Regions from separate parts of the Microbacterium sp. ER1 genome, predicted to be linked through region 1. Evidence: riboswitches for the same ligand, from Rfam matches in the RefSeq annotation. Region 1 holds a riboswitch; the other holds the start of a gene.
The links. Region 1 has a riboswitch for thiamine pyrophosphate ahead of BV453_RS05710 (ECF transporter S component). Riboswitches for the same ligand answer to the same signal wherever they lie in the genome.
Positions count from the first base shown of each region.

Region 2: linked by a shared signal. The riboswitch ahead of thiM (hydroxyethylthiazole kinase) and the one ahead of BV453_RS05710 (ECF transporter S component) in region 1 are both predicted to bind thiamine pyrophosphate.

Region 1 covers NZ_QCXO01000129.1:15,726-22,972, forward strand. Annotated here, with positions in the region: gene BV453_RS05690 (amino acid permease) at 1-231, opposite strand, end outside; gene BV453_RS05695 (glutamate decarboxylase) at 241-1,611, opposite strand; gene BV453_RS05700 (energy-coupling factor transporter transmembrane protein EcfT) at 1,712-2,503, opposite strand; gene BV453_RS05705 (ABC transporter ATP-binding protein) at 2,500-3,957, opposite strand; gene BV453_RS05710 (ECF transporter S component) at 3,957-4,598, opposite strand; TPP riboswitch at 4,591-4,700, opposite strand; gene BV453_RS05715 (D-alanyl-D-alanine carboxypeptidase) at 4,778-6,268, shown strand; gene BV453_RS05720 (ABC transporter ATP-binding protein) at 6,319-7,247, opposite strand, start outside.
Region 2 covers NZ_QCXO01000122.1:10,756-18,002, reverse strand. Annotated here, with positions in the region: gene BV453_RS03030 (DUF402 domain-containing protein) at 1-679, shown strand, start outside; gene BV453_RS03025 (NAD-dependent epimerase/dehydratase family protein) at 904-1,875, shown strand; TPP riboswitch at 1,883-1,976, shown strand; gene thiM (hydroxyethylthiazole kinase) at 1,967-2,815, shown strand; gene BV453_RS03015 (bifunctional hydroxymethylpyrimidine kinase/phosphomethylpyrimidine kinase) at 2,812-4,959, shown strand; gene argC (N-acetyl-gamma-glutamyl-phosphate reductase) at 5,199-6,296, shown strand; gene argJ (bifunctional glutamate N-acetyltransferase/amino-acid acetyltransferase ArgJ) at 6,293-7,247, shown strand, end outside.

The DNA.
Region 1 (7,247 bases):
CGCGAGCTCGGCCGCGACGAGAGCCGTGGGGATGAGGAAGAGGATCGCCGGGATGATGTAGAGCGTGACGCTGCCGAGGCCGTAGATCGCCATCGCCGGCAGCGATCGCAGGCTCGCCACGACCACGAGGGTGAGCAGGGCGAGCTGCCCGACGCCGAGGACGGCGACGGCGGGACGGGAGATGCGCGGCGTGGAGGCGGCGCCGGCGGCACCGGACTGCGGGGCGGACATGTCGGCCCCCTAGTGGTGGAACGCCGAGTCGGGGTGGTCGGACGGCATGGGAGCCGTGAGCGCGTCGAGGTGGGCCACCTCGGCGGTGATGGCGTCGAGCAGTTCGGCGGCCAGGTCCATGCTGAGCCCGTTGCGCACGACGATCCGCTGCACGGTGAGGTCTTCGAGGTCCGCGGGCATGGGATAGGCGGGCACGAGCCAGCCGCGCATCCGGAGGCGGTCCTGGAGGTGGTAGAGCGTCCACTTGTCGGTGTGCCCGTCCTTCAGGCGCCAGGCGAAGACGGGGATGTCGCTGCCGTCGTTCCACAGCTCGAACGCATCGAGCTTCGCGATGCCCGCGGAGAGGAACCTCGCCACGTCCTGCGAGGCCTGCTGCACGGCCCGGTAGCCCTCGAACCCGAGGCGGAGGAACAGGTAGTACTGCAGCAGCACCTGAGCGCCAGGGCGGGAGAAGTTCAGGGCGAAGGTCGGCATCTCCCCGCCGAGATAGCTCACCTTGAACACCAGGTCCTCCGGCAGCCATTGCGCGTCGCGCCAGACCACCCACCCGAGACCCGGGTAGACGAGACCGTACTTGTGTCCCGAGGTGCTGATGGAATGCACGCGCTCCAGCCGGAAGTCCCAGACCAGGTCGGGCTGGAGGAACGGGGCGATCATCGCGCCCGAGGCGCCGTCCACGTGGATCGGGATGTCGAGACCCGTCTTCTCCTGGATCGCGTCGAGCGCCGCGGCGATCTCGGCCACCGGCTCGTACATGCCGGTGTAGGTGACGCCCATGATGGCGACCACCCCGATCGTGTTCTCGTCCACGTACTTCTCGAGGTCATGGCCGTCGAGCGTCTTGTGCGCCTCGCTGATGGGCACGTAGCGCGGTTCGACGTCGAAGTAGTTGCAGAACTTCTCCCAGCACACCTGCACCGCGCTCGACATCACGAGGTTCGGCGTGGAGGCGTCCTTGCCGGCGGCACGGCGGGCCTGCTGCCAGCGACGCTTGAACGCGAGACCGCCGAGCATGCACGCCTCGGAGGACCCGATGGTCGACGTGCCGATGCTGCGAGCGGCGTCCGGCGCCTTCCACAGGTTCGCGAGCATGTGCCAGCAGTTGTCCTCGATGGCGGCGGTCTGCGGATACTCGTCCTTGTCGATCATGTTCTTGTCGAAGGAGGCCATGTAGACCTGCTTCGCCTCGTCATCCATCCAGGTGCTGACGAAGGTGGCGAGGTTGAGGCGCGCGTTGCCGTCGAGGATGGTCTCGTCCTCGACGATCTGCTTCGCCGTCGCGGGAAGCGACTCGGAATCCGGGATGACGTGTCGCGGTGCGACGGTGGCCTCACCCGGCCGCGTGAAGAGCGGCTGGTCGTCGGCGGAGGAGATGCTCATGGGACGTCCCTTTCGGTCGGTGTCGATTGGCACTGTCTCCAGCGGACGCTAGACCGGCCGTCGAGTCACCTCCAGGGGCCCTCGTCCGAAAGGGGTGAGGTCAGGACGGCCCGAGGATGAAGTTCCACGCGCCGGTGGCGACCGCCGCGGCGATCGCGATCCCGGAGATCGCGGCCCCGACGGCCAGGAGGGCCCACTCGGGGGCACCGAAGCGGGACTCGCGCGCCCAGGTGCGGCGGCCGGGGGCACCGAAGCCCCGTGCCTCCATCGCGGTGGCGAGCTTCGCCCCGCGGCGGATGGACAGCACGAGCAAGGCGAAGGCCATCCCGAGGAAGCGCCGGATGCGGCCGCGGTCGGCCACGCCGCGGGCTCGACGCGCCAGTTCCAGAGCCCGCCAGTCGTCGAGGAACAGCCCGACCATGCGCAGTCCGGCGAGCGCGCCGAGCACGAATCGGGCGGGCAGGCGCAGGATCTGCCCGAGGCCGTCGGCGAGATCGGTCGGATCGACCGTGATGAAGAGCACCACCGAGGGCAGGGCGATCGCGAGCACCCGGAGCATCGTGGCGACGGCGAGCGCGAGCGACCCCTCGCTGATGCGCAGCACGAACCAGTCGACGTAGACCGTGCCGCTCGTCTCGCCGTAGAGGGCGATGGTGAGCCCTGTGAGCGGCGCCGCGAGCCAGACCGGCCAGGTGCGGACCCAGAACTCGCGCCACCCGATGCCGGCGAACAGGAACAGCACCGCTTCGAGCACCAGGGCGACCGCCGCCGACACGGGATCCAGTGTGAGGATCAAGGGCACGGCGATGAGGGCGCTCACGCCGAGCTTCGCGACCGGGTTGATCCGGGCCACGACGCCGGCGCGCGCGCGGGTGTCGGCGAGATCCGTCATGCCGGCGCCCCCAGGGCGAAGCGGGTGGCGTGCAGGGCGCGCGCCACGTCGAGGTCGTGCGTGACGGTGACGATCGCGGAGCCCTCGTCCCGGAGGGTGGCGAGCATCGCGACGAGCTCGGCCCAGGTGCGGGCGTCCTGTCCGAACGTCGGCTCGTCGAGGATCAGCACCCGGGGTCGCGTGGCGATCGCGGCCGCGACGGTGAGACGGCGCTTCTCCCCACCCGAGAGCGTGTACGGGTTCGCGGCTCCCAGCGCGGACAGGCGCAGGCGGGCGAGCAGCTCGTCGACGCGGGCCTCGACCTCCTCGTCCTCCGGGACGCCCAGCGCGCGCGGGCCGATGGCGAGCTCGTCGCGCACGGTGGTGGCGAGAAGCTGGTGCTCCGGCTCCTGGAAGACCATGCCGATCCGGGTGAGGAGGTCGCGGGACGCCCAGCGGATCGGCGCGGGATCGGCACCCTGCGCGAGCATCGGCGCCGCGATCACGGCCCCCTCCGCGGGCGGGAGCAGGCCCGCGAGGGTCAGGCCCAGCGTGGACTTGCCCGCGCCGTTCGGACCGGTGATCGCGAGGGCCTCTCCCGCCCGCACGTCGAGGTCGATGCCGCGGGCCACCGGACGCCCCTTCACCCGCGCCACGGCGAGTGCTCGGGCCGACAGCAGCACCTCGCCGGGCACCGTCCTCGGTGCCGGGGGCTCGACGGAAGGACGCCCGGGCACCCAGACGCCGTCCGCCGCCAGGCGCTCTCCCTGCGCACCGAGCACCGCGGCGGGAGGGCCGTCCGCGACCACCCCGCCGGCACCGAGCACGATGACCCGGGTGAGGAGCGGCAACCACACCTCGAGTCGATGCTCCACGACCACGAGGGTGGCGGGGTGCGCGGCGAGCATCCGCTCCACCGCCTCCCTGACCTCGCGCACCCCGTCCGGATCGAGGTTCGCCGTCGGCTCGTCGAGGAGGACGAGGCCGGGGCGCATCGCGAGCATGCCGGCGAGGGCGAGACGTTGCTTCTGGCCGCCCGACAGCGCCTTGGTCGGATGATCGAGCGGCACGTCGAGGCCGACGGCAGCGAGCGCCGCCTCGACACGCGGCCAGATCTCCGCACGCGGCACGCCGAGGTTCTCGCACCCGAACGCGACGTCGTCGCCTGCGCGGGCGAGGATCACCTGGGAATCGGGGTCCTGGAGGACCAGTCCGGCGCGCCCGCGAGTCGCCACCGCCGGAGCGTCGTCGACGAGGAGCTCCCCCGCGCTCTCGCCCTCCTCCTCGCCGCCGAGCACGCCCGCGAGGCCATGCAGCAGGGTCGACTTGCCCGCCCCGGACGCGCCGAGCACGAGAACCCGCTCGCCGGGCTCGATGCGGAACGAGACGTCGCGCAGCGCCCATGCCCGGCGGCTCGCATGCCGCCAGCCCCAGCCGCGCGCCTCGACGACCGCGGGAGCGACCTGCGCCGCCATCAGACGCGCACGCGCGCCTCGCGCCCGGAGCCGAAGCGGTCCAGCGCCCCCGTCGCCGCGATACCGCGGGCGAGCACCCACGACAGGGCACCGGCGATGACGGCGCCGGAGATCACCGTGCTCACGAGATAGATCACGGTGAACGCGGGACCGGAGCCGGCGTACCAGAGGATGAGGTTGTTGATGCCTCCCGCGAGCGCAGCGCCGGCACCGGCGAGGATCGCGACGGGCAGCGACCAGCGACGGTAGAAGAACAGCAGGAAGACGAGCTCGGCGCCGAGACCCTGCACGAGGCCCGCCTCGAGCGTGAGGAAGCCACCCCACTGGTTGCCGATGAGCGCCGAGACGACGGCGGCCAGCAGTTCGACGTAGATCGCCGCACCGGCCTTGCGGATGATGAGGCCGCCGAGCACTCCGGCGAACAGCCACGGTCCGTCCAGGAGCCCCTGGAGCCCGGGGAGCAGCGGCTCGAGCAGGGCCTTGGGGCCGAGGTACCCGACGTTCCAGGCCAGGAAGATCAGGCCGGCGGCGACGCCGAGCACGCTGGCGACGACGATGTCGACGATGCGCCACCGCAGATAGCTGCGCGCCGGAGCGCCGGTCGTCTTCGTGGACGAGGATGCGGACGTGGACGTACTCATGTGAACTCCTCCCTGCGCTGGCATGACCCAGATCAGGTTCGACGGTCGAAGCGCGATTCGCTCCCTCTCAGCCCGGCTCGCCGGACTCCCGTGGTTGTGCTGTCGATCCTAGCGTCTTCCGCCCGCGCGTCCCGAGCCGCGCACGGCGGATTCCTGGCGGCATTCGGTACCGTAAGCGAGTGACCGCTTCCGATCCCCCTGAAGAGGCGTCCGGCGGCGTCGGCGTCGACGCGCGGCCCGAGGACTCCACCCCCGCGTCCTCGCAGACCGTCGACACGCTGCCTGCGACCACGACGGAGACCGTCGCGTGGGCCGATGCCTCGACACCGGCGACCGCGCTGACGTGGGTCGACACGGACGTGGTCGAGTCCGGGTCGTCGACACCGGAGTTCGACGCCACCCCGGAAGCCGAGGCCGCCCCCGGCCTGCTGCGCGACGCGACGCTGCGTCCGGCGATCGCCGGCCCGGGCCTGCTCGTCCCGCTCGGGGTCCTCGCCGGGCTCGTCGCCTCCTACGCCGGAAGCACGCTGCTCTGGCCGTTGCACGAGGTCGCGCCCACCGTCCAGGCCGTGCAGGTCACCCCGGTGGCCGCCCCCACCGCCGCGCTCGCCTGGCCGGAGGTGGGCGACGGCGCCGTGGGCATCGCCGGGATGACCACGGCCGCGTCCACGACCGCCCCGGTCAGCATCGCGAGCATCACCAAGGTCGTCAGCACGCTCATGGTGCTCGACCGCCTGCCCCTCGCCCCCGGGGAGCAGGGCCCCGAGTTCTCCTTCACCTACGCCGACAGCATCCGGTACTGGGACTACCGGATCTCGAATCAGTCCGCGCTGGATGTCCCCGTGGGCGGGGTGCTGACCGAGTACCAGCTCCTGCAGGGCACCCTGCTCGGTTCGGCCAACAACTACATCGATCGGCTCGCCGCGGAGATCTGGGGCTCCGATCGGGAGTTCGCGGCCGCCGCCGAGGTCTGGCTCGGCGAGCGCGGGCTCTCCGGGATCACCGTGGTCACGCCGTCCGGATTCGACGCGCGCAACGTCGCCACCCCGGAGGCGCTCGTGGCTCTCGGCGAGCTCGCGATGCAGAATCCCGTGTTCGCGGAGATCGTGGGCACCCGGTCGGTCGAGCTGCCGGGGGCCGGCACGGTGGAGAACACGAACGGCATGCTCGCGGACCCGGGGGTCGTCGGCATCAAGACCGGCACACTCGTCGGCTGGAACCTGCTGACGGCGAAGGACGTCTCCGTGGGGGACTCGACGGTCCGCCTCTACGCCGCGGCGCTGAACCAGGAGGACGACGAGGCGCGTCTCGCCCTCACCCGAGCCCTCTTCGCGCAAACCGAGGCGGCGCTGCAGGCGCAGGGCCCCGCCGTTCCCGCCGGGACGGTGGTCGGACGCGTCCGCACCGCCTGGGGCGAGGAGGTCGACGTCGTGACCGGTGAGGACGCGGATGTGGTGCTGTGGAACGGGGCGAGCGCGACCGCGACGGCTGTGTTCGATCTCGGCGAGCAGCGCGAGGCGGACGGCGACGTCGGCACCCTCACCACGGCCGGCCCCATCGACACCACCGAGACCGCACTCGTCCTCGCCGAAGACATGGACGGCCCGAGCCCGTGGTGGCGCCTCACCCATCCCCTCGAGCTGTTCGGCATCGACGCGGACCGCTCCTGACGACTGACGCCCCGCTCCGAGTCCGGAGCGGGGCGTCAGGGCGATGACGATCAGGGACGAGGCGACGCGCCGTCCGCCCCGTCGTCGAGGAGCGCCTGCGCGGCGGCCGCCTCCGCTCCGGGAAGCTGGGCACCGACGGCGGCACCCGCCACGGCATCGGCCGCCTGCTCCTCCGCGCGGGCCTCGGCGTCGGCCTCTCCCGTCACCACGACCGGAGACGACCCGGTCAGGGCCGCTTCCGCGTCGAGGTCGGTCGCCGCCTGCTCGAACTGCGACTGGTACAGCCGCCAGTACGCGCCCTGCGCGGCGATGAGCTCGTCGTGCGTGCCCTTCTCGACGATGTCGCCATGCTCCATCACGAGGATGAGGTCCGCGTCGCGGATGGTCGACAGCCGGTGCGCGATGACGAACGAGGTGCGCCCCTGTCGGAGCGCGGCCATGGCGTTCTGCAGCAGCAGCTCGGTGCGGGTGTCGACCGCCGAGGTGGCCTCGTCAAGGATGAGGATCGACGGCTGCGCCACGAACGCCCGGGCGATCGTGATGAGCTGCCGCTCACCGGCCGAGACATTCGACGCGTCCTCGTCGAGCACGGTGTCGTACCCATCCGGAAGCGCGTGCACGAAGCGGTCGACGTAGGTCGCCCGCGCGGCGGCCAGCACCTCCTCGTCCGTCGCGGTCGAGCGTCCGTAGCGGATGTTCTCGCGGATGCTCCCGGCGAACAGCCAGGGGTCCTGGAGCACCATGCCGGTGCGGGACCGGAGGTCGTCACGCGTGATGGTCGAGATGTCCTGACCGTCCAGCGTGATCCGTCCGCCGCTGAGTTCGTAGAACCGCATGATGAGGTTCACGAGCGTCGTCTTGCCGGCACCCGTGGGTCCGACGATCGCGACGGTCTGCCCCGGCTCCACCCGGAACGACAGATCGGTGATGAGCGGACGCTCCGGCGAGTAGGAGAAGGAGACGTTCTCGAACTCGATCA
Region 2 (7,247 bases), on a different contig from region 1:
CGCCGGAGCGCGATCGCTCGGGGAGGGACCGTTCCTCTCGCCGGGTGCGCAGCTCGACTGGCACTACCGCAAGCCGGGGTGGACCACGGGGGAGGCGGCGACCGTCACCCCCATGCGCGTCGTCCGTGACGATGAGCGCGGTCTCGTCGCGTGGCTCGCCGCCGGGACGCAGCAGGAAGGTCAGGGCACGCGGGACGGGGAGCGCATCCGGGCCGTCCCGCTCGATCGGCGGTGGCGGGAGCCCCGGCGCCGGATCGTCGAGGAGTGGTGGGGCAACGGCATCCTGCGCATCGCGCCCGCGGGAGTGCCGTGGTCGGTCTGGCTGTTCTGGAGCTCGGTCACCGGGACGACGTGGGACTTCGCCGGCTGGTACGTCAACCTCGAGAACGCGCACCTGCGCACCGACAGTGCCACCTACACCTCCGATCACGTCCTCGACGTCGAGATCGCACAGGACGGGCGCGTGGCGATGAAGGACGAGGACGAGCTGGTCGCCGCCGTCGACCAGGGACGGCTGACCGTCGCGCAGGCCGCGCAGATCGAGCGGCACGCGGTCGCGGCCATCGCGTCGTTCCATGCCGGCGACTGGCCGTTCGATCGGGAGTGGATCGACTGGCGACCGGACCTGTCGTGGACGATCCCGGTGTTGGACGGCCTCGACGAGATCGTCGTCCCCTGACCGCTTCGGGGCCGGCCTCCGCGACGGCGCCGAGCCCGCGCGGCATCAGGCGTTCGCGCGGCATCAGGCGACAGCAGCGCCCATGGCCTGTGCTCGCGGTGAGGGCCTGAGCTCGCGTGGTGGGCGGTGTTCGCGTGAGGGCCTGTGTTCGCGTGGTGGCCTGTGTCGCTCCGCTCTGAGCGGAGGCCCTTCCCCCGAGTCGTCGATCCTGATGACATGGGCACATGACGGATGTGCTGATCCTGGGGGGAACCGGATGGCTGTCGGAGCGCATCGCCGCGCACGCGTTGGGGGCGGGCGCGTCGGTGACCTGCCTCGCCCGCGGCGGGCGGCCGGCGCCACCGGGAGCGACCCTCGTGCTCGCCGACCGCGACGACGAGGACGCCTATGACGTCGTCTCGCGCACCGACTGGGACCACGTCGTCGACGTCTCCTCCCGCGCCGCTCATGTCTCCGGGGCCGTCCGCGCGCTCGGCGAGCGTGCCGCCCGGTGGACCTGCGTCTCGTCGATGTCGGTGTACCGCGACGACGAGACGGTCGGGACGGACGAGTCGGCCCCGCGGCACCCGGCGGCGCAGGCCGGTGAGGACGACGACTACGCGCGGCAGAAGGTCGCGGCGGAGGACGCCGTGCAGGAGAGCCTCGGCGACCGCGCGCTCCTCGTCCGTCCCGGCCTCATCGTCGGCGACGGCGACCCGAGCGATCGCTTCGGCTACTGGGCGGCGGCGTTCCTCCGGGCCCTGGACGAGCCCGTGCTGCTCCCGCCGCTCGACGGGCGCACGGCGCAGGTCATCGACGTCGAGGACGTCGCCGCCTTCGTCGTGTCCGCCACCGTCACCGGTGCCGTCAACGCGATCGGCGACGTGCGCGACCTGGAGGACGTGCTGCGTACGGTGCGCGCTTCCACCGGGCACACCGGTCCGGTCGTCGTCGGCACGGAGGAGCGTCTCGTCGCGGAGGGTGTCGCGTACTGGGCGGGGCCGCGCTCGCTCCCGCTGTGGCTGCCGCCCGAGATGAGCGGATTCATGACCCGCTCGAACGCGCGGTACCGGCGCGGCGGAGGCAGGCTCCGGCCCCTCGAAGAGACGGTGGAACGCGTCGTGGCGGACGAGCGCGAACGGGGCGTGGACCGGGAGCGCCGTGCCGGACTCACGCGGACGGAGGAGCGGGCGCTGCTCGACGCCTTCGCTCGCTAGACTGCGAGGCAGTGACACGGGGTGCCGCATCCGCGGCTGAGATCACACCCGTCGAACCTGATCTAGTTCGTACTAGCGAAGGGATGTCGCAATGAGCGATCCTGTGCGTCCGGAATCCGTCCTCGACCTCGCCGTCACGGCGGGAAGGCTGCGGGAGGAGGTCCGGGCTGCGCCGCCGTTGACGCACTGCCTCACGAACGCCGTCGTGACGGGGTTCACCGCCAACGTGCTGCTCGCGCTCGGCGCGGCGCCGGCGATGGTCGACATCGTCGGCGAGGCCGGACCGTTCGCGGGTGCCGCCTCGGGGCTCCTCGTCAATCTCGGGACGCCGACCCCGGAGCAGCGGGAGGCGAGCAGGGAAGCCGTGGCCGGAGCGCTCGCCGCCGCCACGCCGTGGGTGCTCGATCCCGTCGCGATCGGCACGCTCCCGGTGCGGACGGCACTGGCCCACGAGCTGGCCGCGCGGCGCCCGACCGCCATCCGCGGCAACGCGTCGGAGATCCTCGCGCTCGCCGGGCACAGCAGCGGCGGCCGCGGCGTCGACGCGACGGACGGCACCGAGGCGGCGGCCTCGTCTGCGCGCGAGCTCGCCGACCGGTACGGCTCCGTGGTCGCCGTCTCCGGCCCGGTCGACCTCCTCACCGACGGGGAACGGGTGATCCGCATCGCCAACGGGCACGAGCTGCTCACGCGGGTGACGGGCGGCGGCTGCGCGCTGGGGGCCGTGATGGCGGCCTTCCTCGGGGCGTCCCGCGGTACCGGGACCGATGCGCTGACGGCGGTGGCCGCGGCGACCCTCGTCTACACGGTCGCGGCCGAGCAGGCGGCGGAGACCTCCCGCGGACCGGGCAGCTTCGCCGTCGGACTGCTCGATGCGCTGTCCGCCGTGACCCCAGCGGATCTCCGGGACCGCGCCCGCGTCGAGGAGGAGACCCGATGACCGTCGACCTGTCCCTCTACCTCGTCACCGATCGGTCGCTGTGCGGCGCACGCGGGGTGGTCGCGACCGTCCGCGAAGCGGTGGCCGGCGGCGTCCGCATCGTGCAGCTGCGCGACAAGGAGGCGACGGACGAGGAGACCGTCGTGCAGCTCCTCGCTTTGTCCGCGGCCATCGACGGTCGTGCGCTGCTCGTCGTGAACGATCGCCTCGATGCGGCTGTCGAGGCCCGTCGTCGCGGCGCCAGGGTGGACGGGGTGCACCTCGGTCAGGCGGACGCCTCGGTGCTCCGCGCGCGCGAGCTCCTCGGCCCGGAGGCCCTGATCGGGCTGACCGCGAACACCTCCGCGCACCTCGAGGAGGTCGCCGCGCTGCCGCCCGGCACGGTCGACTACCTCGGGGTCGGCGTGATCCGCCCCACGCGCACCAAGCCCGACCACCCGGCCCCGCTCGGCATCGACGGCTTCGCCGCGTTCGCCGCGCGCAGTGCGCTGCCGTGCGTCGCGATCGGCGGGGTGGAGCTCGACGACACGGCGGCGCTGCGCGCGGCCGGCGCGGCCGGGATCGCGGTGGTGTCGGCGCTGTGCGCGGCGGGCGACCCCCGGACAGCCGCCGCGGCCTTCCGTCGGCGCTGGCTCGGGCGCGCGGTGCCGCACGTGCTCAGCATCGCCGGCAGCGATCCGTCCGGGGGCGCGGGCATCCAGGCCGACCTCAAGGCGATCGCCGCGAACGGGGGCTACGGCATGGCGGCCCTGACGGCCCTGACCGCCCAGAACACGCAGGGCGTCCGCGCCGTGCACGTTCCTCCCGCGGACTTCCTCCGGGCGCAGCTCGACGCCGTCGGTGACGACATCCGCATCGACGCCGTGAAGGTCGGCATGCTCGCGGACGTGGAGGTGATCCGGACGGTCGCCGCGTGGCTCCGAGACACACAGCCCCCGATCGTCGTGCTCGACCCGGTCATGATCGCGACCTCGGGGGATCGGCTGCTCCACCCCGATGCGGAGCGCGAGCTGCGGAGCCTGCTGTCCCTGGCGACCGTGGTCACCCCGAACCTCGCCGAGCTCGCGGTGCTCGTCGGTCACGAGGTGACGGACTGGGCGGACGCGCTCGCCGCAGCGCGAGAGCTGTCGGCCGCGATGGGGACCGCGGTGCTGGTGAAGGGCGGGCATCTGCCCGGGGACGAGGCACCGGACGCCCTGATCGACACGGCAGCCGGTACGCACGCCGAGTTCCCCGGCGCGCGCATCCGCACGGCGAACACCCACGGCACCGGCTGCTCGCTGTCCGCGGCTCTGGCCACACGACTGGCGACGGGCGACGATCCCGCGACTGCGGTGCGCGCCGCGCGCGCCTGGTTGCGGGAGTCCCTCCGCGCGGCGGACGACCTGGAGATCGGGCGAGGACACGGCCCGATCCATCCCTTCTCGGGACTCTGGGCGCGCGGCGGGGTCGAGACCCGGCCGACACCGGAGGAGGTGGCCGCGGCCTGGTGGGATGAGACCGCCGCGATCCGCCGCGACATCGACGCGCTGCCCTTCGTGCGCGCGCTCGCCGGGGGGACCCTCGACCGCGACGCCTTCGTCTTCTACCTCGCGCAGGATGCCCTCTACCTCCGCGAGTACGCCCGGGTGCTCGCGGAGGCGTCACGTCTCGCTCCGACCCCCGACGAGCAGGCGTTCTGGGCCGAGGCCGCGCACGGCGCGATCCGCGGCGAGCTGGAGCTGCACGCGTCGTGGCTGACGCCGGAGACCGGGGTGAACGGCGCGACCTTCGCCGCCGAGCCCGCCCCGGCCACGGTCGCCTACCTCGACCACCTGCGTGCCGTCGCCTTCGGCGGGGACTACGCCACGGTGATCGCGGCCGTGCTGCCGTGCTTCTGGCTCTACACCGACCTGGGGGAGCGGCTCCATGCCGGAGCGTTCGGCGCGGCGCCCCGCGACCCCCGGCATCCCTATGCATCGTGGCTGGCGACCTACGCGGATCCGGCTTTCGCGGAGGCCACCCGGCAGGCCGTCGCGCATGTCGCCGCCGCGGCCGCGAGGGCCGACGACACCGGCCGAGAGCGGATGCGGCGAGCCTTCGTCGCATCGAGCGCGCACGAACGGGCCTTCTTCGCCGCACCGGTCGCGCGCGCTGTCGTGTGACGCCCCGGATTTGCGGTGCCGAACACGCCCGCGCTATCGTCGCCGCATGCCTTCGGTCGCCACCGCTCCTTCGACGCTCGTCCCGAGCGTCATCGCCGTGCGCCGACGTCGCGGCCGCCGATTCTAGGCGACCCCGCCCTTCTGCCTGCGTCCGCGCGGCGGTCGAGTGCCGGTGTCGCCGCCTCCGGCCCCGCCCCCGGTCCCGAGATCGTCGAGGACCCGACCGTTAAGGTAGAAGCATGACGTATTCCGTCGCCGTCTCCGGCGCCTCCGGCTACGCAGGCGGCGAGATCCTGCGCCTCCTGGCCGCTCACCCCGACGTCGAGATCCGCACCGTCACGGCGCACTCGAACGCCGGACAGCCCCTCGTCGCCCATCAGCCGCACCTCCGTTCACTCGCCCACCTGACGCTGCAGGACACCACACCCGAGGTCCTCGCCGGACACGACATCGTGTTCCTGGCCCTCCCGCACGGCCAGTCCGGGCAGTACACGGACGCCCTCGGCGACACCCCGCTGGTGATCGACGCCGGAGCGGACCACCGGCTCACCTCGTCGGCGGAGTGGGACGCGTTCTACGGCGGGTCCTTCCATGAGCCGTGGACGTACGGCGTGCCCGAGCTCCTCGTCGGAGGGGGCAAGCAGCGGGACGCGCTCCGCAGCGCGACCCGGATCGCCGCACCCGGCTGCAACGCCTCCACGGTGAGCCTGAGCCTCGCCCCCGGTGTCGCGGCCGGCGTGATCGACCCGGGCGACATCGTCTCCGTCCTGGCCGTCGGCCCGTCCGGGGCGGGCAAGAGCCTGAAGACGAACCTCCTCGCCAGCGAAATCCTCGGCTCCGCGAACCCCTATGCCGTCGGCGGCACGCACCGCCACATCCCGGAGATCCGTCAGGCGCTCGCCGCCGCCCGCCCTTCGACGGGCTCAGGCCCTTCGACGGACTCAGGCCCTTCGACGGGCTCAGGGACCCAAGACATCCGGATCTCGTTCACTCCGGTCCTCGTGCCGATGTCGCGCGGCATCCTCGCCACGTCCACAGCGCCGATCGTCGAGGGTGTGAGCGACGCCGAGATCCGTCAGGCATGGGAGAGCGCCTACGGCGACGAGACCTTCGTCCAGCTGCTGCCGGAGGGGAGCTTCCCGCGCACGGCGGACGTGCTCGGGGCGAACACGGCCCTCCTCGGCCTCGCGATCGATCGCGCCGCGAACCGCGTGACGGTGGTCACCGCCGTCGACAACCTCGTCAAGGGCACCGCCGGAGCTGCCGTCCAGTCCATGAACATCGCGCTGGGGCTTCCCGAGACCCGCGCCCTCTCAGTGAACGGAGTCGCCCCGTGAGCGTCACCGCCCCCGCAGGATTCGAGGCGGCCGGGGTCGCCGCCGGACTCAAGTCGACCGGCAAACCCGATGTCGCCGTCGTGGTCAACCGCGGCCCCCGCAAGGTCGGCGCCGCCGTCTTCACGAGCAACCGCGCCAAGGCCAACCCCATCATCTGGTCGCAGCAGGCCGTCGCGGACCGCGTGGTCGAGGCCGTCGTCCTCAACTCCGGCGGTGCGAACTGCTTCACCGGGAGCTTCGGGTTCCAGACGACCCACCAGACCGCGGAGAAGGCGGCCGAGCTGCTCGGCATCAGCGCGGGCGACGTGCTCGTCTGCTCCACGGGGCTCATCGGGACGGGGGACGAGGTCTTCCGCGAGAAGGTCCTCGCGGGTACCGCGCAGGCGATCACCGCGCTGAGCGCGGACGGTGGGGAGAGCGCCGCGCACGCCATCATGACCACGGACACGGTCGCGAAGACCGCTGTGGTGACCCGCGACGGCTGGACGATCGGCGGCATGGCGAAGGGCGCGGGCATGCTCGCCCCGGGTCTGGCGACGATGCTCGTGGTGCTCACCACCGACGCCGTGCTCGAACCGCTCCAGGCGGACGAGGCGCTGCGTCGGGCGACGGGACGCACGTTCGACCGCCTCGACTCCGACGGCTGCATGTCGACCAACGACCAGGTGACGCTACTCGCCAACGGCGCCTCCGAGGTCGTCCCCGACCTCGACGACTTCGCCGAGGCGCTCACCGCGCTCTGCCAGGAGCTCGCGGTCAAGCTGCAGGGCGACGCGGAGGGCGCGAGCCACGACATCACGATCGAGGTGCAGCACGCCGTCTCCGAGCAGGACGCCGTCGAGGTCGGCCGCTCGGTCGCCCGCAACAACCTGTTCAAGGCCGCCATCTTCGGCAACGACCCGAACTGGGGCCGCGTCCTCGCGGCGATCGGCACGACGGCCGCGCAGTTCG